DNA from 3 places in the Cohnella sp. genome. Region 3 is predicted to be linked to each of the others. Evidence: riboswitches for the same ligand, from Rfam matches in the RefSeq annotation. Region 3 holds a riboswitch; each other region holds the start of a gene.

Evidence for each region. Region 3 has a riboswitch for cyclic di-AMP ahead of ACESLM_RS17925 (KamA family radical SAM protein). Riboswitches for the same ligand answer to the same signal wherever they lie in the genome.
Region 1: it holds a riboswitch for cyclic di-AMP, as region 3 does, so the genes downstream of both, ACESLM_RS01765 (HAD family hydrolase) here and ACESLM_RS17925 (KamA family radical SAM protein) in region 3, are expected to answer to the same signal.
Region 2: it holds a riboswitch for cyclic di-AMP, as region 3 does, so the genes downstream of both, ACESLM_RS03980 (C40 family peptidase) here and ACESLM_RS17925 (KamA family radical SAM protein) in region 3, are expected to answer to the same signal.

What each region holds. Positions count from the first base shown of each region.
Region 1 covers NZ_JBEPYQ010000003.1:87,652-95,221, forward strand. Annotated here, with positions in the region: gene ACESLM_RS01745 (DMT family transporter) at 1-721, shown strand, start outside; gene ACESLM_RS01750 (M56 family metallopeptidase) at 741-2,279, opposite strand; gene ACESLM_RS01755 (BlaI/MecI/CopY family transcriptional regulator) at 2,282-2,656, opposite strand; gene ACESLM_RS01760 (mannitol-1-phosphate 5-dehydrogenase) at 2,774-3,949, opposite strand; gene ACESLM_RS01765 (HAD family hydrolase) at 4,456-5,118, opposite strand; cyclic di-AMP (ydaO/yuaA leader) riboswitch at 5,244-5,385, opposite strand; gene ACESLM_RS01770 (hypothetical protein) at 5,568-5,852, shown strand; gene ACESLM_RS01775 (AraC family transcriptional regulator) at 5,863-6,759, opposite strand; gene melA (alpha-glucosidase/alpha-galactosidase) at 6,908-7,570, shown strand, end outside.
Region 2 covers NZ_JBEPYQ010000008.1:11,996-19,565, reverse strand. Annotated here, with positions in the region: gene ACESLM_RS04000 (glycoside hydrolase family 35 protein) at 1-1,134, shown strand, start outside; gene ACESLM_RS03995 (alpha-L-fucosidase) at 1,249-2,688, shown strand; gene spoIIP (stage II sporulation protein P) at 2,981-4,174, opposite strand; gene ACESLM_RS03985 (hypothetical protein) at 4,438-4,893, shown strand; gene ACESLM_RS03980 (C40 family peptidase) at 4,956-5,450, opposite strand; cyclic di-AMP (ydaO/yuaA leader) riboswitch at 5,455-5,594, opposite strand; gene ACESLM_RS03975 (hypothetical protein) at 5,811-6,626, opposite strand; gene ACESLM_RS03970 (M1 family metallopeptidase) at 6,641-7,570, opposite strand, start outside.
Region 3 covers NZ_JBEPYQ010000055.1:2,991-10,560, forward strand. Annotated here, with positions in the region: gene ACESLM_RS17900 (MFS transporter) at 1-404, shown strand, start outside; gene ACESLM_RS17905 (antibiotic biosynthesis monooxygenase) at 426-752, shown strand; gene ACESLM_RS17910 (hypothetical protein) at 910-1,272, shown strand; gene ACESLM_RS17915 (ABC transporter ATP-binding protein) at 1,275-2,993, shown strand; gene ACESLM_RS17920 (AI-2E family transporter) at 3,316-4,539, opposite strand; cyclic di-AMP (ydaO/yuaA leader) riboswitch at 4,647-4,785, shown strand; gene ACESLM_RS17925 (KamA family radical SAM protein) at 4,967-6,151, shown strand; gene ACESLM_RS17930 (outer membrane protein assembly factor BamB family protein) at 6,393-7,570, shown strand, end outside.

The DNA.
Region 1 (7,570 bases), on a different contig from region 3:
GCTGGTCGGGGTGACCGGCTTGGAGATCGCGGTTATGTATTCGATCAAATACACGACGCTGGCGAACGCGTCCTTGCTGAACGTGGCTCCGTGGCCGATCTTCGCCGCCTTGTTCGCGCCTTTGTTCGTGAAGGAGAGCTTTACCCGACGTTTGGCGGTCGGAGGGGCGGCCGCGATCGTCGGCGTTACCTTCATCATTCTGGGCGGCAAGGAAGGCTTCGACTTGTCTTCCGACCATATGATCGGCAATTTGCTTGCGTTCGGAGTCAGCGTGGTCGGCGCGCTGTTTAACTTGAGCTGCATGTCGCTGATGAAGCGTTACTCTTCCTTGCGCGTAAGCGCCTGGTTTATTCTGTTCGGCAGCTTGTTCATGATCCCGTTTACGCTGGGCGGCTGGGGCAAGGTGGATTGGAGCGGTCTGGGAGCGGGACATTACGCGGCGATCGCTTATAACGTGATCGTCTGCACGGTCGTCGCGTTCGTTGTCTGGAACGCCAGCATGTTCAAGATCGGCGCGGCTCGCGCCAACTTCTTCCGCTACGTCGTGCCCGCGGCGGCCGTCATTGCCGGGCTGCTCTTCTTCGACGAGTCGATCTCGGGCTGGCAGATCGTCGGAGCCGTCTGCATGGCGGCGGGGCTCGTCTGGATCAGCATGGAGAAGAGGCGCGAACCCGCCCCCGTTCTGACCCGCATGGAAACGAGAGAAGGAGTTGTCCCTTGACGGGGCAACTCCTTCTTTGTCATTTCGCTTCGGTTCCGATTACGGTTACGGATAAGGGATCGACGTATTCTCCTTCTTTAAGCGTCGAGTAATGTAGATGGGGACCGGTGGATTCCCCGGTGCTGCCCATCTGTCCGATCAAATCGCCGGACTTCACTTCGTCTCCGGCTTCGACCGCGAGCTTGTCCAGGTGCCGGTATTCGGTGACCCACGCTTCGCCGTGCTCGATCTTCACCGTCAAGCCTTTGGCAGAGTCGTATTCGGACTGCACGACTGTGCCCGCGCCGGCCGCGAAAATATCCGATCCGGCTTTGCCGGCGATATCGATGCCGTCGTGCAGCGATTTTTCGGATGTGGTCGGATGGATGCGGTAGCCGTAGCGCGAGCTGATTTTCGCGTCTTCCGGCATCGTGAGCCGCAATTGAATTTCCTTTGCGCTATCGTGGTTCGTTTCAACGGCTTGAGCGGGCTGCGGCTCGCCCTTGTCCGCCGCGAGAGCGGACGGCAGCAGTAAAGCTCCGGCCAGAATGAAGACGGCGGCCCCGGTATATAAGGCTTTCTTTCGAGCTGGTTTGTAGTCTCGGATCATCACGATTCTCCTTGCGATCAGTTTTTTGCTTCCGAAGAAACCGACTCCCGATAACGCGACTTTCCGCGCGGCTCCGATTTCCAGCAGCTTGATCATGCAGGACGCATAGGTTTCCTTGGAGGCAATGGCATTCAGCACGTTCGCGTCGCAGGCGCTTTCCTGATCGATGCGCATTCTCCTCAGCCCGTACCACGCCAGCGGATTAAACCAATGCGCGGAGACGAGCGAATACGCCAGCAAGTTGACCCAAATATCCTTTCTCCGGTAATGGGCCAGCTCATGTCTGAAGATGCATTCCCATTCGGCTTCGGCCAGACGTCCGGCCAAATCCCGCGGAATCAGCACGACCGGGGAGAAAATGCCGAACAGTGCCGGTCCGGACACGAGACGGGTCAAGCGAAGCTGAACGCCGGGGCGGATGCCGCTGTCCGCGCGGATTCGCGCGAACATTTTTTCCAGCTCGCGGGGGACGGTCAGGCCGGGCTCTCGCCGTAGCGCCCGGGACATGGCAAGATGTCCGGCGAGCGGAAACAGCAGCGCCAGAGCGATGCCGGATAGCCACACGGCCGCAGCGATTCGAAGAAGAAGGTTGTCCGGAGCCCTATTGGAGCTCGCGGGTTGTGAAGCTGCCTCTTCTCCTTCGAATACGGCTACGCCGCTTGTCCCCTCTGAAGCTTCCGCTGCTGCGGCGGCCGAGAGGTTTTCGGCGCGAGATTGAATCGCGTCGAAGACCGGCAAGCGCGTTTCCAGCGTATCGGGCACGGGCAGCCATCTCAGTTGGTTTCCTACGTCTCCGGGCAGCAGCGGGATCAGCAGCTTCGCGAGCAGCAGGAACCACAGGGCGTACTTCCAGCCTGGGGACAGCGTCCTGCGCCACAGTCGCAGCGCCGCCGCGAGCAACAGCGCGAGGACGGCGGCTTCCGCCGAGCCGACGAGCGCTTGCCCGAATATTCGGATCGCAAGCTCCATCGTCATTTCTCCTTTTCCCGGAGCAGGTCTTTCAACTCCTTGATATCGTCGGGAGAGAGCTTGCCGGATTCCAGGAAGTGCACCATCATCGGTTTAAGCGCGCCTCCGTAAATTCGGTCGAGGAAGGAGCGGCTTGCTTCGCGAACGCATTCCTCTTCGTTGACGAGCGGGAAGTAAGCGTACTCCCGCCCGTCCTTGCGGAAGCCGAGAGCTCCCTTCTGAACAAGTCTGCCGATGAGCGTCTTCACCGTCTTCGGCTTCCACGATTTCGTCCCGCTTAAGCGGGAAATGATGTCGGCGGCCGTTAATGGCGACGTTTGCCATGCGATTCGCATAATATCCCATTCCGCGTCCGAAATGGGTGGGGATTCGGGCATGTCGGTTCCTCCGTTCGTTCATCGCCGGCGATGAATACGCCAAAGATTACAACTGTAGTCTACAAGGGTAGATTACAGTTGTAATCGATTTGTGTCAAGCTGTCCGCGTCGGAAAATTTACGGCGTAGGGGCGGAGCGGGCCGGGGATGCCGCTTTGAAGCGATGGTAGCGGAGTAGGATATCCTGGTGGAGGGCGTGATCTTCGGGGATTCCCATATGCTTGCGGATGACGTGTCCGACGCCTCTCTGGCGAATGGAAGTTTGCAGAATGACCGCCTCGAGATCCCCGTCATCGTCGTACAGCAGCGCAGAGGCCATGGCGGATGCGAGATGCGGAACCGGAATACCGTTGTCGAAGGCTTGCAGCGCCGGACGCACCAGCCTTTCGTTGCTGGAAAGCTTGCGAAGCGGAGAACGTCCGACGCGGGCGATCTTGTCGACGATGGCGGCGTTCTCGAATCTGCGCAGCGTGCCGCGTACGTATTGGCTGTGTTCAGCCTGGCTGAAGCCGTGTTTGGAGACGAGCAGCCGGGACGTCTCCTCCAGCGTCCGCTCGACGCTTCGCCGCAGCTCCGGGTCGCGCATCGATTCCTGGATTGTCCGGTAGCCTTGCCGGTATCCGTAATAAGCGGCGACGGAATGCCCTGTATTGACGGTAAACAGCTTTCTCTCGACGTACGGCTCGAGCGAGTCGACGTATTGGGCGCCTTCGATGACGGGGAAGAGATCGAGCGAAGGGACGCGCTCGATAATCCATTCGCAGTAGGGCTCGACTTTGACGGCGAGCGGGTCGGCGTGCTGCTGCGGAGGGACGATGCGGTCTACGGCCGCGTTCGGGCAGACGAGCATGCTGTCCGCGAGCGGCTTCCATTCCGGCGCCAGATGGCGCATGATCCATTTGCGCAGCAAGGCGCTTCCGTTCATCGCGTTCTCGCATGCGATCACAAGCAAGGGGCGGGGCCTCTCTGCCAGGCGCGCTTCGATTCCCCGGGCAATCGGCTCCGCGATCTCGGGAAGCGCGGACGCCCCGACCGCCGTCGTAATCACATCCGCTTCCGCGACCCGTCTGATGACGGCATCCCGGTCTTTGAGGCTGACGGCGGTCACGTCGCTTACAAGAGTGCTGCGCTCCGGCTCTCCGGCGTAGGTGACGGTGTACTGCTCCTTTAGCTGCAGGGCTTTGACCTGGCCGGCGTTGCGGGCGGCGAAGCACACTTCATAGCCCGAACGGGACAGCATCAGTCCGATAAATCCTCTTCCGATATTTCCTGCTCCGAACTGTACGGCTTTCATAATCCGTTCCTCCTCTTCGCGTGATGAATGTTGCTCTTCCGTGTATGCTCGATCGTTCGTTAGAAAAGACCGCTTGGATTTTCGTTGGGAGCTATCGCCATTAATTTTCTGATTAATCAGAAAATTAATGGCGCAGAAGGGGCGATGGTGGTGCTGCTTCGTGTTCGTTGCAGTTTTCAGCCCCGTGCGGCGCGACCGCAGCGAACCTCAACCTCGTGCAGCGCGACGAGGGCAAATACAGCGACCTGAGGCAGCGAGCTTCAATCCCGCGCAACGCGACGAGGCCAAAAAAAGTGCCTCGGATCAGCGAACCTCAACCCCGCGAGTCGCGACGAAGGCCAAAAGAATGCCCTGAAGCAGCGAACCTCAACTCCGCGCAACGCGACGAAGGCCAAAAAAGTGCCTCAAAGCAGCAAGCCTCACCCCCGCGCGGTATCAAGCCTCGACTTAGCGATAGCGGGCTCGAACCCTCGCGCATGCCACACCCCCGACTGGCGTCGTCGATCTCAAGACGCTTCCGAACGGCCGGCTAGATGGCGGAAGTCCAGCTCCGCAAGCGAGCTGGCCCGGTAAGGAGATTTCGGGAAGCCCAGCGTTTCGGTCAGCACATTCGGAACGACGACGCACACCGTTCCTGCGGCGATCGCAGCTTTGGCTCCGTTGGGGGAATCTTCCACCGAGATCGTCTCTTCGCCGCGAACACCGAGGATGCTCATCGCTTGCAAGTACAGCTCGGGATTGGGCTTCACTTTGCTAACGTGATCGGAAGTGCGAATGCACTCGAAATAGTCGGTCAGCTTCAGGCGATCCAGATGAGTGCGAACCCAATGCTCGGAGGAGCTCGAAGCGAGGCCGATTTTAATTCCGAGCGCTCTGGCCGACTCCAGATAGCCGAGAACTCCCGGACGCACCGTTTCCTGCTCCATTAGTTCGGCGTGCTTGTCGTGAACGGACCGGCGGAAAGCCGCCTTGTCGATCGGCAGGCCAAGGTCGGTCATGAGATATTCATAGGGATTAAAAGCGTGCAAGCTCGTGCCGATGCATTGCGAATATTGCTCCAGCGTCAGCTCGACGCCGTGGGAGCGGTACGCTTCGCGGAACGCCCGGTACCAGGCGGTCTCCGTATCGATGATTGTTCCGTCGAAGTCGAAAATAATGGCTTTGATCATGAACAGTCTCCTTTCGCGCTTTCCGCGCCCGATAGAATGTTCCGGATGGTCCATCCGGAAAGAGAAAACGGCAAAAAGGGCCCCTTTCTCAGGGCCCGGCTTCCGAAAGAAACTGAAGAAGCAAAATATAGACCCATCTTCCGCAGACGAGGTTAGCTGACGGACTCGGGAAGATGGTCTCCCTACGTTCATATGCGAACGATTCGCCCCAAAAGTGGTTCCCCCGCTTTTCGACGACGAGCGCCGAAAACTAAGCGTGTTATAACTGTAACTCAAAGTCAATTTAATGTCAAGTTATATTACATTATATTTGAATAAGGGGTTTAATGTAACTTTATATTACATTAATATGCCGCGTTAATGGTTTGAACGAGCTAACCCCGGGGGGAGGAGGGCAATGTTGTCAGGTTAAAATTTGTCGCCCCCGGTCCTGGCGAATAGGTTGAGCCTTGACGGGACCGAGACTGCGAGGCCAAGGCCAAAAAAGTGCCTCGGCGCTGTCCAAGCCGCGCGGCCAAGGCCAAAAAAGTGCCTCGGCGCTGTCCAAGCCGCGCGGCCAAGGCCAAAAAAGTGCCTCGGCGCTGCCCAAGCCGCGCGGCCAAGGCCAAAAAAGTGCCTCGGCGCTGTCCAAGCCGCGCGGCCAAGGCCAAAAAAGTGCCTCGGTGCTGTCCAAGCCGCGCGGCCAAGGCCAAAAAAGTGCCTCGGTGCTGTCCAAGCCGAGCATAGTACGCTGACAACATTGAGCTAACCCCTCCTCTCCTCGCCCGCTCCGACCGGAACCTTACGAAGCACCCTGCGGTATTCCGAAGGAGAGAGGCCGCTCCACAAGCGGAACTTCTTGGAGAAATAAAGCGCATCGCCGTAACCGACGGACGAAGCGACCTGCTCGATCGTCATGTCCGAGGCAAGCAGCAGCTCGGCCCGCTGCATGCGCATCTGCAGCAGATACTGCATCGGCGACATGCCGGTCGACTGTTTGAACAGCTTGCACAGGTGGGTGCGATGGTAGCCGAGCATTGCCGACATGCCCGAGACGGAGATTGGTTGGGCATATTGCAGCGTCAAATACTGCAAAGCCTGCTTCACGACGTGATCCGAATCCGTCGTCGCTGCGCCGCCTGCGGAGACAGAGAACCGCTTCTTGGCGCGGGCGGCACCGAGCTGGTGCAGCAGGAGGCGAAGCCAGCCTTCGGCTTCCAGGTTGGACAGTTCCGCGCCGAGCGAAGCCTCGAAGCAGCGGCGGAGCTGCTCATAGGCGTTGCGGAGATGCGGATTCAGGCTGCCGGAGACGACGGGGGATTCGGGAGTAACGCCGATTGCGTCCATGGCCGCGGCCGCGCCGGGGCCGTTGAAGGCGAACCAGGCGTACCGCCAAGGCGCGTGCTCGTCGGCCTGGTACGAGAACAGCTCCCCCGGAAAGATGGCGAAAGAGTCCCCCGCGCCGCAGCGGTATCCGATTCCGCCGATTGTAAAATCCCCGTGCCCGGACAGAACGGTGTGGATCAAATAGTAGTCGTGAACGGCGGGTCCCATTTTGTGCAGTGGGACCGGCTGGCCTTCCCCGCTGAAGAGAACGGCCAACTCGCCGCCGGAGGGGGAGGGGTTCATGCCGAGGACGTACTCGTCGTGATCCGGATTCATCGCGTCCACCTGCCTGTTTCCTTTTCTCCCACTATAGCAAACAAACGACAAATGTCCATATAAATGCGCGATGCCTCCATACTCTTATGAGTGCGCTTGCTTTACATTGAGAGTAGCCAATCATTTTAATCAGCCGGAGGTTATGAACTTGTCCAAAATTACTTTTATCGGCGCGGGAAGTACGGTTTTCGCCAAAAACGTGCTCGGGGACGTTATGCACACGCCTGCGCTGCAAGGCTTCGAGATCGCTCTGTTCGACATCGATCCGGTTCGTCTGAAGGATTCCGAAAACATTCTCAATAACATCAAAAAGACATCCGGAAGCAGCTGCGTCATTAAGTCCTACAGCGACCGCAAAGAGGCGCTTCGCGGAGCGAAATACGTCGTTAATGCGATTCAGGTAGGCGGTTACGACCCTTGTACGATCACGGATTTCGAGGTTCCGAAAAAATACGGACTGCGCCAGACGATCGCCGACACGGTCGGCATCGGGGGCATTTTCCGCAACTTGCGCACGATCCCGGTCATGCTCGACTTCGCCAAGGACATCCGCGAGGTTTGTCCGGACGCTCTATTCCTGAACTATACGAACCCGATGGCCGTGCTGACGAACGTGATGAACACGTACGGCGGCGTCAACACGGTCGGTCTGTGCCACAGCGTTCAAGTGTGCGTGCGCGACCTGTTCGACAACCTGGGCATGGACGCGACGGGCGTCAAGTCGAAGATCGCCGGCATCAACCACATGGCCTGGCTGCTGGAAGTGTCCAAGGACGGCGTCGACCTGTACCCGGAGATCAAGCGCCGCGCG
Region 2 (7,570 bases), on a different contig from region 3:
AAGCTGCGGGAATATCAGCCGGAAGGCCCGCTCATGTGCATGGAGTTCTGGAACGGCTGGTTCGACCATTGGATGGAGGAGCATCAATCCCGTCCGGCGGCGGATGTTGCCGAGGCGCTCGAGGAGATGCTGGCGGAAGGCGCTTCGGTCAACTTTTACATGTTCCACGGCGGCACGAACTTCGGCTTCTACAACGGGGCGAATCATATCCAGCGCTACGAGCCGACGGTGAACAGCTACGATTACGATACGCTGCTAAACGAATCCGGCGAGCCGACGGAGAAATATTGGGCGGTGCGCAAGGTGCTGGAACGGTACGCGGAGCTGCCGGAGGCGAAGCTGCCCGCGCCGATTCCGAAACGGGCGTACGGGGAAGTCCGGCTGGAGGAGAAGGCGGATCTGTTCGGACAATTGAATCGTCTGTCTACGCCGGTGCAGCGCACGAGCCCGGAGCCGATGGAGAAGGTCGGACAGGCTTACGGCTTCATTCTGTATTCGACAACGGTGACCGGACCGAGAAGCGGCATGAACCTGGTGCTGCAGGAAGTGCGCGACCGGGCGCTCGTCTTCGCGGACGGCAAATCTATCGGCACGACGGAGCGGTGGAATCCGGTCGAGATTCCGCTTGAGGTGCCGGCGGAAGGGCTGCGTCTGGACATTCTCGTGGAAAACATGGGACGCGTCAACTACGGCCCTCTGATGCGCGATCCGAAGGGGATAACGGAAGGCATACGGGTGGGCAACCAGTTTCTGTACGATTGGACGATCCGTCCGCTTCCGCTGGATTCGCTGGAGGCGTTGGAGTTTGAAGGAATCGGCGGACAGCAGGCTGCCGGCGGTTCGGCGGAGGAATCCGACGCGTCGGGTACGGCAGAATCGCTTCCGACGTTCTATCGCGGCACGTTTAACGTGGAGGAGAAGGCGGATACGTTCGTGCGCCTCGACGGCTGGACGAAGGGCATCGCTTTCCTGAACGGCTTTAATCTCGGCCGGTACTGGGAGGTCGGCCCGACGCGCACGCTGTACGTTCCCGCGCCGCTGCTGCGCGAGGGCGAGAATGAACTGATTGTGTTCGAGCTTCACGGTACGGAGGATCCGGTTGTCCTTCTGACGGATCGGGCGGATCTGGGCTAAAGCGCAAAGAGCCGCCCGCTAGCTCGGGCAGCGGCGGTCAGCGAGGCCGCGGAGACGCGGACAGGGACCGAAAGGACAATGGAGCGGTGAAACGGGGAACGGAGGATCAACGGAATGGGAGTGTCGATACAGGAAGCCGCGCGCATCGCTCCTTCGCCGCGGCAGTTGGCGTGGCAGGAGCTGGAATTCTACGCGTTTATTCATTTTACGGTGAACACGTTTACGGATATGGAATGGGGGCATGGCGACGAGAGCCCCTCCATATTTAATCCGTCCGAGCTGGATGCGAGGCAGTGGGTGGCGGCTTGTCAGGCAGCGGGGATGAAGGGACTGATTCTCACCTGCAAGCATCACGACGGGTTTTGCTTATGGCCCAGCGCTTATACGGAGCATTCGGTGAAAAGCAGTCCGTGGCGCGGCGGCCAAGGGGATCTCGTGCGCGAAGTATCCGACGCCTGCCGGGAAGCCGGCTTGAAATTCGGCGTCTACTTGTCGCCATGGGATCGCCATGAGCCGAGCTACGGGGATTCGCCGGCGTATAACGCCTTCTTCTTGAACCAGCTTCGTGAACTGCTGACCGGTTACGGCGAGCTGTTCTGCGTCTGGTTCGACGGAGCGTGCGGCGAAGGGGCGAACGGCAAGCGGCAGGTGTACGATTGGGATGCGTATTACGGCTTGATTCGCGAGCTTCAGCCGAACTCCGTCATCTCCGTCTGCGGACCGGACGTGCGGTGGTGCGGCAATGAGGCGGGACATACGCGGAAGTCGGAATGGAGCGTCGTTCCCGCGACGATGCGGGATAACGAGAAGATCCAGGCCAATTCGCAGCAGGCAGACGACGGCGAGTTCGCCAAGCGCGTCGGCTCGGAGGATGAGGACTTGGGCAGCCGCGCCGTGCTTGCGGGAGCGAGCGAAGCGGTCTGGTATCCGGCGGAGACGAACACGTCGATCCGTCCTGGCTGGTTCTACCATGCCGCGGAAGACGACCGCGTGAAGACGGCGGACGAACTGATGGAGCTGTACGAGCGGACCGTCGGAGGCAATTCCACTTTCCTGCTCAACTTGCCGCCGGACAGAAGGGGACTCCTTCACGAGAACGACGTCGCGCGGATGAAGGAACTGGGCGAGCGGATCGGACGGACTTACGGCGCCGACTTGGCTGCCGGAGCTTCCGTCCAGGGATCGGCTGGGAAAGATGCGGCGCACGGAGCGGAGCGCTTGACCGACGGCGACCGTTCGACGTTCTGGCAAGCTCCGGAAGGCGCGGAGCAAGCCGAGTTCGTGATCGAACTCGGAAGCGGGCTGGCGTTCGACCGCGTCGTGCTCGCGGAGAACATACGCGAAGGCCAGCGCATCGAGCGTTTCCGGCTGGAAGCGTCGTCCGGGGACGGGGAGTGGCGGCCTCTGTACGAGGGTACCGTCGTCGGTTACAAGAAAATTTGCCGCATCGCCGAGACGACCGCCAGCCGCTTGCGCCTGACGATCGAGGAGTCTCGCTGGAGCCCGACTTTGACCAGCGTTGGCGTGTATCGGAGCTTGGCGGTTGAGCAGTAAAGGGAAACTGTCCCGCAAACGATCAAACGTGGCCAACAGAAACGGCGCTGCAACGGGTGATTCCGCTGCCAGCGCCGTTTTTTTGCGACGATTGACCAGTTTGCGTACATGCAAAGCGAGTTGTTCTAAGAAATCGTGCAACGCCACCCCAATGACGGTCAAACGGAGGGCGTTGTTCTAAGAAATCGTGCAACGCCACCCAAATGACGGTCAAATGGAGGGCGTTGTTCTAAGAAATCGAACATTGGCACTCAGACGAGGCAAGCGCCTTCGCCGTCCTATGGTAGTTTTTCTACTTGAGAGACTTGTAATAAGCCGAGAAAACATCGGCAAACGCCTCCGCAGCGAGACGGCTTTCCTCCAACGTATTGTTGGCGCCCCCGATTTCGAGCAGCAGACTGCCCGGAGAGAGAGATTGGTTGTATTCCCCGTTGCCCTGGTGGGCGCTCTTGGAGATGACGCCGCGGGACAGGCCGGGATATTTCTTGTTCAGCCGCTTGTTCAGCTCTTCGGCCAGCTTCTGGTTGGCGGCGTGGTTCGGATGGGCAGTGCCGATAACGAACAGGATGCGTGCGTAGTTTTTGCCTTTGATTGCGATCGTCGTATTTTTGCGCGGAACGTCCGCGTCTCTGTGAATATCGAAGAAATAGGCCAGTGAAGGATTAGCCTTCTTGGCTTTGGAAATGGCTTTGCGAGATTCCGCGTAGGATTGCGAGAAGCCCAGCTTCTGAACTCTCAGTCTCTCGGCAAAATCCGTGGTTTCCACCAAAGAACGGATTCCCGACTTGTTCAGCATTTCTCCCAAATGTCCGCCTACCAGGGTAATGTTGATTTCGGGATCGTCGACGGAGGAGCCTTTGGCGTTGCGCGCGACGTTTTTCCAAGATTCCCGGTTATGGGTGTGGTAGATGTATACTTTCGGCACGTCGCCTTCATCGAGATTCGTCTTGACGACCCAATTAGCTACGTAGGCCCGATTTCCGTCTGCAAGCGAAACGAGATACCAATCTCCCTCGACCGCGGCGATCGGCAAAGTATCTCCCGGGGCGGCCTTGCCTACGATGTCGTAGTCCAGTCCCGGTCCGCTGCGCAAATTGGTCGTGTCCACGAAAACGACGTAGCGAAGAGGATTTTCGGTCTCGACCACCCAACTGGCGACGTAAGCGCGATCCCCGCTCGGAAGCGGCACGACGTACCAATCTCCTTCCGTATTGACGATCGGCAGCGTAACTCCAGGCACGGCTTTGCCTACAATCTCATAATCCAACCCCGGTCCGCTCCGCAGATTGGTGACATCCACGATTTTGACGACACTTCCGGGCGTCGCGACGGATGAATTCTGGCTGACCGGTTCGTTGGCCGGCTCAGTCCCGATGGCAGGGGCGGCCGGCGGGGATTCTCCGTAAGCCTCGGAAGCGGAAACGAAAGAGACGAATAGTAGCAGGACGACTGCGGCTGCACGGGTTGCGATTTTACGAAGAAACAAAGCATCCTCTCTCCCTGTTCGAAAATTCGTTTATACATTTTTCGACAGGGTTGAAGTAAAAGCCTGCTGTATGTCGGAAAATTATCATGAGAAGTTCGCGAGCGATGTCGAATAAAGGTGCTATGCACAAGAACGTATGTTTGGCATAATGAATGCAAAGGATAAACGGCGAGTGAAGCACACTCCGATAAGCGCCAGAAGGCGCTCGGGGCGTGCTTTTTTTCGCGTGTGCGGAAGTCGTCGGAGAGGGGATGTGGTGTATAATGAAGGTAACGGATCGGCGCAAGAAGGAGAAGCTGAAGCTCGATCAAATGATCGCAGCAAGCACGCGCACGGACGATGAGAAGCGGCAGCTGTTTGCGCAGGAGTTTGCGCGCCTGAAGGAGACGATCGGGGAGACGCTGGACGTCATCCGGGACCTGCATCAGCAGCGGCTGCTGCCAATCGGCGACATGGACCGGATCTTGCAGGTGCTGGGGAACATCCTGAACTACTTATACCGACATTACGGTGAATATAAACAAACGGAAGAGGAGGTACGCCGAATGTTCAAAACGTATATTCCGGAAGCGATGAAGAAAGGCGAAAAAAAGGCCAAAATCAAGGTTGCCCGCAATTTGCTGAAAATGGGCTTGGATGTAGGCATGATCGCGAAAGCGACGGAGCTGACCCCCGAAGAGGTGACGAGCCTGCAGAAGAAAAAAAGTTCTGTCCAGTAGTCTAAGGCACTACTTAAAGGAACAAAGGCCCGCTATAGGCGGGCCTTTGTCATATAAAAGAATTATTGCTTAGCGACTTCCTCGGCTTCGATCTCCGTTGCGATTTTCTCGTAGGTCTCGTCGCTGAGAATTCGGCGAGCTCCAAGATAACGCTTGGCGTAATAATTGTCGTCGAGGGAGGTAATCGTCACGCCCTTGGAAGCGGCGTGGGCGAACTTGTTCTTGCCGATGTAGATTCCGACGTGAGAGACGCCGCTGCCGCTCGTATTGAAGAATACGAGGTCCCCAGCGCGCAAATCGTCGTCGGAGATCTTCTTGCTCTTCTCCCAGCTGTACATGTCCCGCGAAGAGCGGGGCAGGTCGATTCCGAGTTCATTGAACACGTATCCGGTAAAGCCGGAGCAGTCAAATCCCTTCGGTGTCGTTCCGCCGTACTTGTAATCCGATCCGATCAGCGGAGCGATCGCTTTGTCGAGCTTCGAATCCGCGAATACGCTGCCGACCTGGAATGCCAAGAGCAAAGCAAGGCCAAACAAGAAGACTGAAACTTTACGCAAAACCGGCGACTCCTTCCAATGCCTACGAGGTTAGCTTAAGGGTTCGGTAGAAGGTCCCCTATGGCTTCTTTGAAGCAAAGCCAACTCACCCGAAAAGATGGTTCCCCCGTTCCCCGATTCACGGGAACTCGGCATTTTATGATTTCTTTAGCTTTATATATTCGGTTATCCTGACGAATTTCCTGCATCTTCTATATTAGAATTCCTTAATCTAGGGACGGCCATTAGGCTCGGATACCCCTCCTTTCGTCCCGAATGTATCCCGCCGATAATAACGCCAAACCCCGGCTGCGGCCGGCAAGCGGCGCAACCGGGGAATGTCCCGGGAAGAATATTGTCGATTGTCGGGACGTGATAAGCCTACGATTTCGCGTCTCGCCATACGTGAAACTGGGATGCGGAAGTCCACAGCTTCAGCAGGGAGCGCACGAAGTGAAAAGCTTGATGCAGCGTCACGGCGAGGAAACCCGACCAGAGCAAGGAGATTGCCCAGGCTGCGGCGGACACCGCAAGTCCGATGCCGAGCATGACGAGCGTAATGCCCAGCAGGGGGAAGGCCCGGCGAAACGCCAACCCCAAACTTCTGACGATACCTTCCCGCGCAGCCGCTCCGAACTGCATGAATTGGCAGACCAGATGTACGGCGAGTCCGTACAGCAGCCATGAGGCCGCGTAAGGGAGCAGGTCGAGGAGCCAATTCGTCAGCGAAGGCTCGGAGAAAAAGCGGTCCTTGGCCATCGGCAGCAGCCATGCGGCGGGAAGCAGGAGGAGCGCGTTCTCCATCCAGTAGAGCAGGGTGACCGGCTTCCATGCCCGTCGCACCCCGGACAATACCCGCGTTCCTTCCTCCTCGGCGGAGTGGCGGAAGGAGTAAAACAGTCCGGCATTGATCAGGGGGGTTAGCACCATCCTCAGGAGAAGCAGTCCGCCGAGCACCCAGAGCACGTCGTCGACGAGATCGGTTTTCAGCAGGCGGAACTGGGCCTCGATCAGGAACAGATGGGCGGCGTCGGAATTCGGATGTTCGTCGGGATAACGCGCGAGTACGGGCGTTACGACCGAATCGACGAACCGGTACAGGAAAAATCCCCACAGCAGACGGTACAGGAACAGGAGAACCAATACATATTTATGCCTGACGGTCATGTCCCATCCCATTTTTAGTCTTTCGCGCATTTTCTTCCCTCACCTCACCAGGCCAATGATCCGAACAGACCTTCTATAATCTGGGTTATTCCGGTTGCATACCGGGAGCGCTGTTCGGGCGGTACTTCGGCTTTGAGATAATTGTTGTACTTGCGATTGTCGAGCACGATATGGTTGCCGGGATCGATCGTCGCGTAGAGCAGCGGGGAGGCCGACTCCAGCTTGAGCTGAACGTGGGGCTGAACGCCGTCCCAGCGCTTGCGTACCGACTGGCCGTCCTGGAACTGCAGCCATACCGATACCGCTTCCGGGCTGCCCCCGTTGCGCCGAAGCAAGACGATGCTCTCGTAGCCGGTGTCCGTCTTTCTCGTCTGAATCGTTTCCACCGAGAAATCCGCCATTTCGCCGCGCTGCACGTAAGCCCGGAAGAAGTCGGTCCATTTCTCCTTCGTCACCGTCTCCACGACTTTCTGGAAGTCCGAGAAAGAAGGATGCTTGAACTTGTACTTCTGAAAATAGGTTCGCATGATCTTGCTCATCGTTTTGTCCCCGACTTGCTTCTCCAGCGCGAAGAGCACGAGCTTGCCCCGCAGGTAGACGTTCTCGGCGTATCCGTCCGAGGAGCTGAACTTCCAGGAGGAGAGGCTCAGCGGCTCGGGATGGGTCATATAGCTGGCCTCGATCGGCAGATTGGGCAGTACGCCGTAAATGCTGGCCATCAGCTTATCTTCGGTGTAGGACGTAAAGCCTTCGTCCAACCAGGCTTCTTCGAATTCGTTGGAAGCGACGAGCCCGTACCAGTATTGGTGGGCGATCTCGTGGACGAGCGTTCGTTCCAGCTCATAGCCGGGATTGTCGTCCCGGGCCGACGCTCCGGTGACGAGCGTCGGATATTCCATGCCGCCGGCACCGTTGCCGCTTGCCGGAGGGACGACGACGGAGAGAGTGGAATAGGGATATTCTCCGTACCACTG
Region 3 (7,570 bases):
TCGAGCTGCTGTTCATGACGGCTGCGGGATATTGGGCGGCGAAATACGGCAGCAAGCGGCTCATTCTGTTCGCGGCCATCGGCGCTTTCATCACCTATATCGTGTATGCGCAGACAGATTCGCTGGCGGTGTATTTTACGATGCAGCCGCTGTATTCCTTCTTCGTATCCGTTCTGCTCGGAGTGGCGATGGGGTACGTGCAGCGGATGTTCATCCATCGCGCAGGCTTCGGAGCCAGTCTGTACGTCTTCATCACGCAGACCGCGTCGCTCGTCGGCTACATGCTGCCGCTTGTCGTCCCGGGCATCTCCTCAGACATCTTCTATATTCCCGCCGGTCTCGTGCTGATCTCCGTTGCGATTCAGTGCGTCGTGTTGCTGCGGCCCAAGCTGTACAATAAATAGGATTACAAGGAGGAGTAGCCGATGCTTATTCAGACGAGAACGATCGCGGTGCAGAAGGGGAATGCCGACAAAGTCGTCGAGAGATTCAGCCAGGAAGGCGTTCTCGATGAACGGGAAGGTCTGATCGACATTACCGTTATGACGAACAAGCGGAGCAAGGACATCGACGAAGTCGTCGTCATCATTCGCTGGGAGTCCGAGGAAGCCTGGAAAAACTGGGAGAAGAGCCCCGAACACATTCAAGGGCATCGCAATAGCAACGGACAAACTCCTCCCGACTACGTCATCAGCACGACCGTCAACATGTACGACGTGAACAAAGTCAGGAAGGGGAAGTTCGGACAATAGTCCCGAACGGACCCGAGAGACGAAGGGCATGCTTGTCCCGCGAGCGCAACGGCGGGAAGGGCATGCCCTTTAAAATAAGTTGACGCCGACTTTGTTTTCGTATACATTTGTATACACAACGAACTGTATACATTTGTATACGAAGGAGGAATTGCCGATGAGAATGGGACATCGCGAAGAGGGCGGCGACCGCGGCCGCGGGCACCGAGGGGAGTCTCACGGGCACGGACATGGGCATCGCGGTTCGCGGGGCTTTCAGGGCGGGCGCGAGGCCCGGGGCGCGCAGACGTTCAGAAGAGGCCGCGTTCTGATGTTTCTGGAGCAGTTGAGAGTCAAGCGCGCGACGCTGGCCAGACAGCTCGCGCAGCCGGAGTTCGAGGCCATTCGGCCGGTGCTGTCGGGAGAGCTGAAAGCGTTGGATCAGGTTATCGAAGAGTACGTCCATCTGTTCGATCTTCAGGAGGTCGGAGAGGAGCCGGCGCCGCAACGTCCGGCTGACGAAGGAGAGGGGAACAATTAACGATGCTTCGCAGGTTTTTCTCGTATTACCGTCCTTATAAAGGTTTATTCATTCTCGATTTTACTTGCGCGGTGATCGCGGGGCTGCTCGAGCTGGGCTTTCCGCTGGCGGTCAGCGCTTTCATCGACGATCTGCTGCCGAACGGCGATTGGCAGATGATCGTGCTGGCCAGCATCGGTCTGCTCGGAGTCTACGCGCTTAACACGGTGCTGAACTACATCGTCACCTATTGGGGGCACATGCTGGGCATCAACATCGAGACCGACATGCGCCGGAAAATGTTCGATCATATCCAGAAGCTGTCGTTCCGGTTTTTCGACAACCACAAGACCGGGCATCTCGTCGGCCGGGTGACGAACGATCTGAACGACATCGGGGAGATCGCCCATCACGGTCCCGAGGACATTTTCATCGCGGTCATGACGCTGGCGGGCTCCTTCACGCTGATGGCCTACATCAACCTGGAGCTGGCGCTGCTTACGTTCATCATCATTCCGATCATGGCTTGGCTGATTATCGTGTTCGGAGGCAAGATGACGAGCACGTACCAGCGGCTGTTCGGCAACGTCGGCAGCTTTAACGCCCGGATCGAGGAGAACGTTGGCGGCATTCGCGTCGTGCAGTCGTTCGCCAACGAGGAGCACGAGAAGAAGCTGTTCTCCGTCGACAACCGCAATTTCCGCGAGACGAAGCTGCTCGCCTACAAGACGATGGCGAAGAGCTTCTCGGTGACGTACATGCTGATGCGCCTCATCACGATATTCGTCATGGTGTGCGGAGCTTGGTTTTTCATCGACGGCCGGATCGAGCTTGGGGAATTTATGGCGTTTCTGTTGCTGTCTAACATTTTCTTCCGGCCGATCGAGAAGATCAATGCCGTGATCGAGAGTTATCCGAAAGGAATTGCCGGCTTTAAGCGCTACGTCGAGGTCATCGACACGGAGCCGGACATCGTGGATGGCAAGGACGCGGTAGAGGTCGATACGCTGCGCGGCGACATCCGCTTCGAGAACGTGTCGTTCGGCTACGAGGAAGGGCGGGACGTGTTCAAGGGAGTCGACCTGTCCATCCGCGCGGGGGAGACGATTGCATTCGTCGGACCTTCGGGCGCCGGCAAGACGACGATCTGCAGCCTGCTGCCGCGATTCTACGACGTCACGGGGGGAAGCATTACCGTCGACGGCATGGACATCCGCAATCTGACGCTGAAGTCGCTGCGCCGCAACATCGGCATCGTGCAGCAGGACGTCTTCCTGTTCTCAGGCTCGATCCGCGAGAATATCGCTTACGGCGATCTGAAGGCGACCGACGAGCAGATCTGGGAGGCGGCCAGACGGGCCTCGCTTGAGGACATGATCAAGCAGCTTCCGGAAGGAATGAACACGATCATCGGCGAGCGCGGCGTCAAGCTGTCCGGCGGCCAGAAGCAGCGGATGGCGATCGCGCGGATGTTCCTGAAGAACCCGCCGATCCTCATCCTCGACGAAGCGACGTCGGCGCTCGACACCGAGACCGAAGCCGCGATCCAGCAGTCGCTGTCCGAGCTGTCCGTCGGCCGCACGACGCTCGTCATCGCGCACCGGCTGGCGACGATCAAGAACGCCGACCGCATCATCGTCGTCGATGAGAACGGCATCGCCGAGCAGGGCAGCCATCAGGACCTGATCGCGTCCGGCGGCATCTACAGCCGGCTTCATCAGGCTCAGTATCAGCATGCTTGAGTCGATTGCGATATCGTCTAAATAAGCGATAAGGCAAGGGGCTGTTCCATAAGCAGAGTTGCTTGAGATGATCGATAGACAAAGTAGGGGTATGTACCTCCTGGAGAATGCCTCATACGCTCCTGAAACCACCTTATCACGGGTTTACCCATTCAGGTTTCAGAAGCGTATAGCATCGGAAGGAGGTACATACCCCTTGCACCTTTATCATCGATTAGCTTTCACAGCAACTTGATTGGCTTATGGGACAGCCCCTTAAAAACGAAATCGCTTATAAGAGAAGCCTGAATGCCAGTATTGGCTACGAGCGGCTCCGAAGCGGTTATTCCGCCGAATCGGTCGGTCCTCGCGAGGCTGGAGCGGCAGGCTGGGCAAGTTCGGCAGGCGTCGCAAGATCGGGATCAGGAGCGGGAGAAGCCGCATCGTACAGCCCCGTGCGCCCCTTGAACCAGCGGAACAGATGGGTCGAGATGACCTTCAGAATCGCGTAGCCCGGAACGGCGAGAATGATGCCGATCATGCCGAACAGGTTGCCGGCCGCGATTATGACGAAGATGATCGTGATCGGATGGACGCGCATCGTCTTGCCCATAATTTGCGGCGAGATGAACTTGCCTTCGATCAGCTGCACGATCGTCCAGATGACGATCATTTTGATCAGCATGATCGGGGAGGTCATCATGGCGACGATGAGCGCCGGCGTAATCGCGATCGCAGGCCCGAGATAGGGCACGATGCTCGTACAGGCGGCGATGACCGCAAGCACGAGGGAGTAGTCGAGGCCGATAATGAGATAACCGATATAGAGAAGCACGCCGATGCAGGCGCTGACGATGATTTGTCCGCGGATGTACGAACTGATCTGGTGGTTCATCTCCAGCATGACGCCGAAGGATCGGCCTCTCAGGCGGGTCGGCACGAAGCCGAGCACGAACGGGACAAGCTTCTTGCGGTCCTTGAGCAGGTAGAACAGGACGAACGGCACCGTAATGATCGCCAGTACCGTCTCGGTGATTTTGCCTACCACTCCGCCGATTCCGGACCAGGCGTTGCTCAGAATCGTCGATACGCGCGAGGAGAACTCGTCGGCCAGCCTGGCCGTGTCGATGCCGAGCATGCTCTGTAGCTCGTTGAAGTACTCGTTGCCGATCAGTTCCTCGAATTTCTGCTGCGCATTGTGCGTGTATGTAGGGAACTGCGAGATCAGACTGGCGATTTGCTCGCTGAGCAAGGGAACGACCTTCATGATGATGAGCGTAAGCACGGTCAGAATAACGAGATAAAGTCCGAAGATGGAGTATACGCGTTTAACTTTCCGGTGTTCCAGGAAGTCGACGATCGGATTGAGCAAATAATAGGCGACTCCGGTCAGCAGGAACGGCAGAAATACGGTCTCCAGAACGACGATAAACGGATGGAAGATGTACGAGATTTTCTCCAGAATGAAGATGTTCAGGCCGATGAGCAGAATGACGAACAGAAACAGAACGAACTTCCGGTCGATCAGCCCTTTAATTCCGTCCGATAGTTTGCGAGCGCTGTGCATGAATGTTCCTCCTTCTTTCTTCCATTGTAACCGACGCGAATCCCGTCGTACAAATCGTCGAAACCCGGGCGCTATCAAAGGTTGACAGGGTGGAGGGATTAAATTATAGTGAATTTAAGCTTAGTTTCCGGAAACTTCCGGAAAGCGGGGGAACCAAGTTTTTGGGGCGAATCATTCAGCGAGAATGTAGGGAACCATCTATCCCGAGCCCGTCAGCTAACCTCGTTTGCACTGGATGGGTCATAAGTTGCTCATTCTTTTGACCCGCTAAGGGTCTTTTTCTGTCTTTTTCGGCCCTTGTACGCAGCAGGAGATGGTCTGCCGCGGACGGGGTTTATTTTTGTCTTGAGACGAAAGGGGGTATAGCGGGGCTTGGAACGGATTCGTTCTCGAATTCGACTGAATATACCTGGAGGAGGAAGGCCGAATGCCGCAACCAAAGTATATCACCGATATCGGAAAAATCTCTCGCATCCCCGAGGAACAACGTGAGAAGCTGAAGAAAATCACCGAGAAATTCGTGTTTCGGGTGAACGAGTATTATTTGAATCTGATCGATTGGGACGATCCGCACGATCCGATTCGCAAGCTGGTCATCCCGAACGAGGGAGAGCTGGAGGAGTACGGACGCTGGGACGCTTCGGACGAGGATACGAACTACGTCGTCAAAGGCTGCCAGCACAAGTATTCGTCGACCGCGCTGCTGATCGTCTCCGAGGTGTGCGGGGCTTACTGCCGATATTGCTTTCGCAAGCGGTTGTTCCGCAACGACGTCAAGGAGGCGACCTCGGACATCGAACCGGGCTTGCAATACATCGCGAACCATCCCGAGATCAGCAACGTCCTGCTGACCGGAGGCGACAGTCTCATTCTCGCCACGCCTAAACTGCGCGCCATTTTGCATAGATTGCGCGAAATCGAGCATGTGAAGATTATCCGGCTCGGTTCGAAAATTCCCGTCTTCAACCCGATGCGGATCTACGAGGACGAGGAGCTGCTGGAGACGATTCGCGAGTTTTCCGACGCGAACAAGCGAATCTACGTCATGGCCCATATCAACCATCCGCGCGAGATTACGCCCGAAGCGGTGCGCGGCTTCCAGGCGCTGCACGACGCCGGCGCGATCGTGGTCAACCAGACTCCGGTGCTCAGAGGCATCAACGACGATCCCGAGGTGCTTGGCGAGCTGCTCGACCGGCTGAGCTGGGCGGGCGTGACGCCCTACTATTTCTTCATCAATCGTCCGGTGGCGGGCAACAACGATTTCGTGCTGCCGCTGGCCCGGGTGTACGACATCGTGGAGAAGGCGAAGGCGCGCACTTCCGGTCTGGGGAAAAGGGTGCGCCTGTCGATGAGCCATACGTCCGGGAAAATCGAAATTTTGGCGATCGAGAACGGCAAAGCCTACCTGAAGTACCACCAGTCCCGAGACGGCAATTACGGCAAGTTCATGATGCTGGATTGCCCCGACGACGCCTCTTGGTTCGACGATCTTCCGGGAAGCGAGCGCTATTGGAAGAAGCCGGCGAAGCGGACGAAGGAAGTCGTATCCGTGAACGAGCTCCCGGACGTCCCGCGCAAGCGGGAGAGAAGAGCGGAGGTTCCGAGCTGACGGACGCGCCGAAGCGAGCCTTCGGGCCGTTCTGAACAGATCCGCCCTGCGAAGGGCCGACCCGCAAGCCGGGCGACGACAACGGTCGCTCCCCGGCAGCTTGCGGGCCGGTTTTTTTTCGCGCGTTCCGCTCGAATGCAACCCAAAGCGACAAAGGTTCCGCGGTTTCCCGTCGACCGTTTGACATGCTTCTTGCCCGCAGGAAGGTAAAATCTATTCATTCCAATATATGGAGGAATGGATGGGCGTGTCGAAGGGGAGCAAAACGGTCGTATTCATGCTGATCATCCTGCTCGCGGCGCAAGGAATCGCGGACGCGGCGGGCGTTCGCTCCGGGCAATGGAGCGGCAAGCAGGCAGGCTCCCAACCTTTTCCCGAAGCGTACACGGAGATCGAGGGAGTGCTCGGGTTTCGCGGCGGGGGAGCAAGGAACGCTCCGTCCTACGGCACCGCGGAGATGCGGACGTACCGGCCCAAGGTCGTCTGGGAGAAAAAGACGAAAAGCAGCTCATGGGGCGGCGGCGCGGGTTGGACGGGACAGCCGGCGATCGTCAGATGGAAGCCGGAAGTGCTGCAGGCGATGAACGTAAAGGCGAAGTTTCGCTCCAAGCCGGATTTTACGGAAGTGATCTACGCTTCCTTGGACGGTTACGTCTATTTCCTGGAGCTGGAGACGGGCGAGGAGACGAGAAACCCGATCAAAGTCGGCAATCCGATCAAAGGCAGCGTGTCCGTCGATGCGAGAGGTTATCCGCTGTTGTACGTGGGAGAGGGCATTCCCGAGAACGGAACGATCGGATTCAACCTGTACAGCCTGATCGATCAGACAAGGCTGCTCCGCGTAAACGGCATCGATTCGTTTGCTTACCGGAGATGGGGCGCGTTCGACGGTTCGGCTTTGTTCAACCGGTTGGACGATACGCTGACCGTGGGCGGGGAGAACGGATTGTTTTACCGCGTGAAGCTCAATACGTCGTTCGATCCGCAGCGGAAGACGCTGTCGATCAAGCCGATCGTCAGCAAATTCCGTTATAAGATAAGCGCGAACGCCTACCAGGGCATCGAAAATTCCGTCGCCGCTTACGGGGACTTCGCCTATTTTGCCGATAACGGAGGCAGCCTGCTGGCGATGAACGTGCGGACGAACGAGCCGGTCTGGGCGCTTCCGCCGCTGGACGACACGGATGCGACGATCGTCGTCGAGGCCGAGAACGATGTTCCGTACTTGTATACGGGGACTGAGGTCGACAAGCAGGGGAACAAAGGCTACGCCTACTTGCGCAAAATAAACGGCCTGACCGGTCAAGTCGTCTGGCAGGCGAAATACGAATGCCTCTCCATCGTCGGAGGGGATCACCCCGTGAACGGCGGCGTGCTTGCGACCCCCGTCGTTGGCAAAGGGAACATCTCCGATCTCGT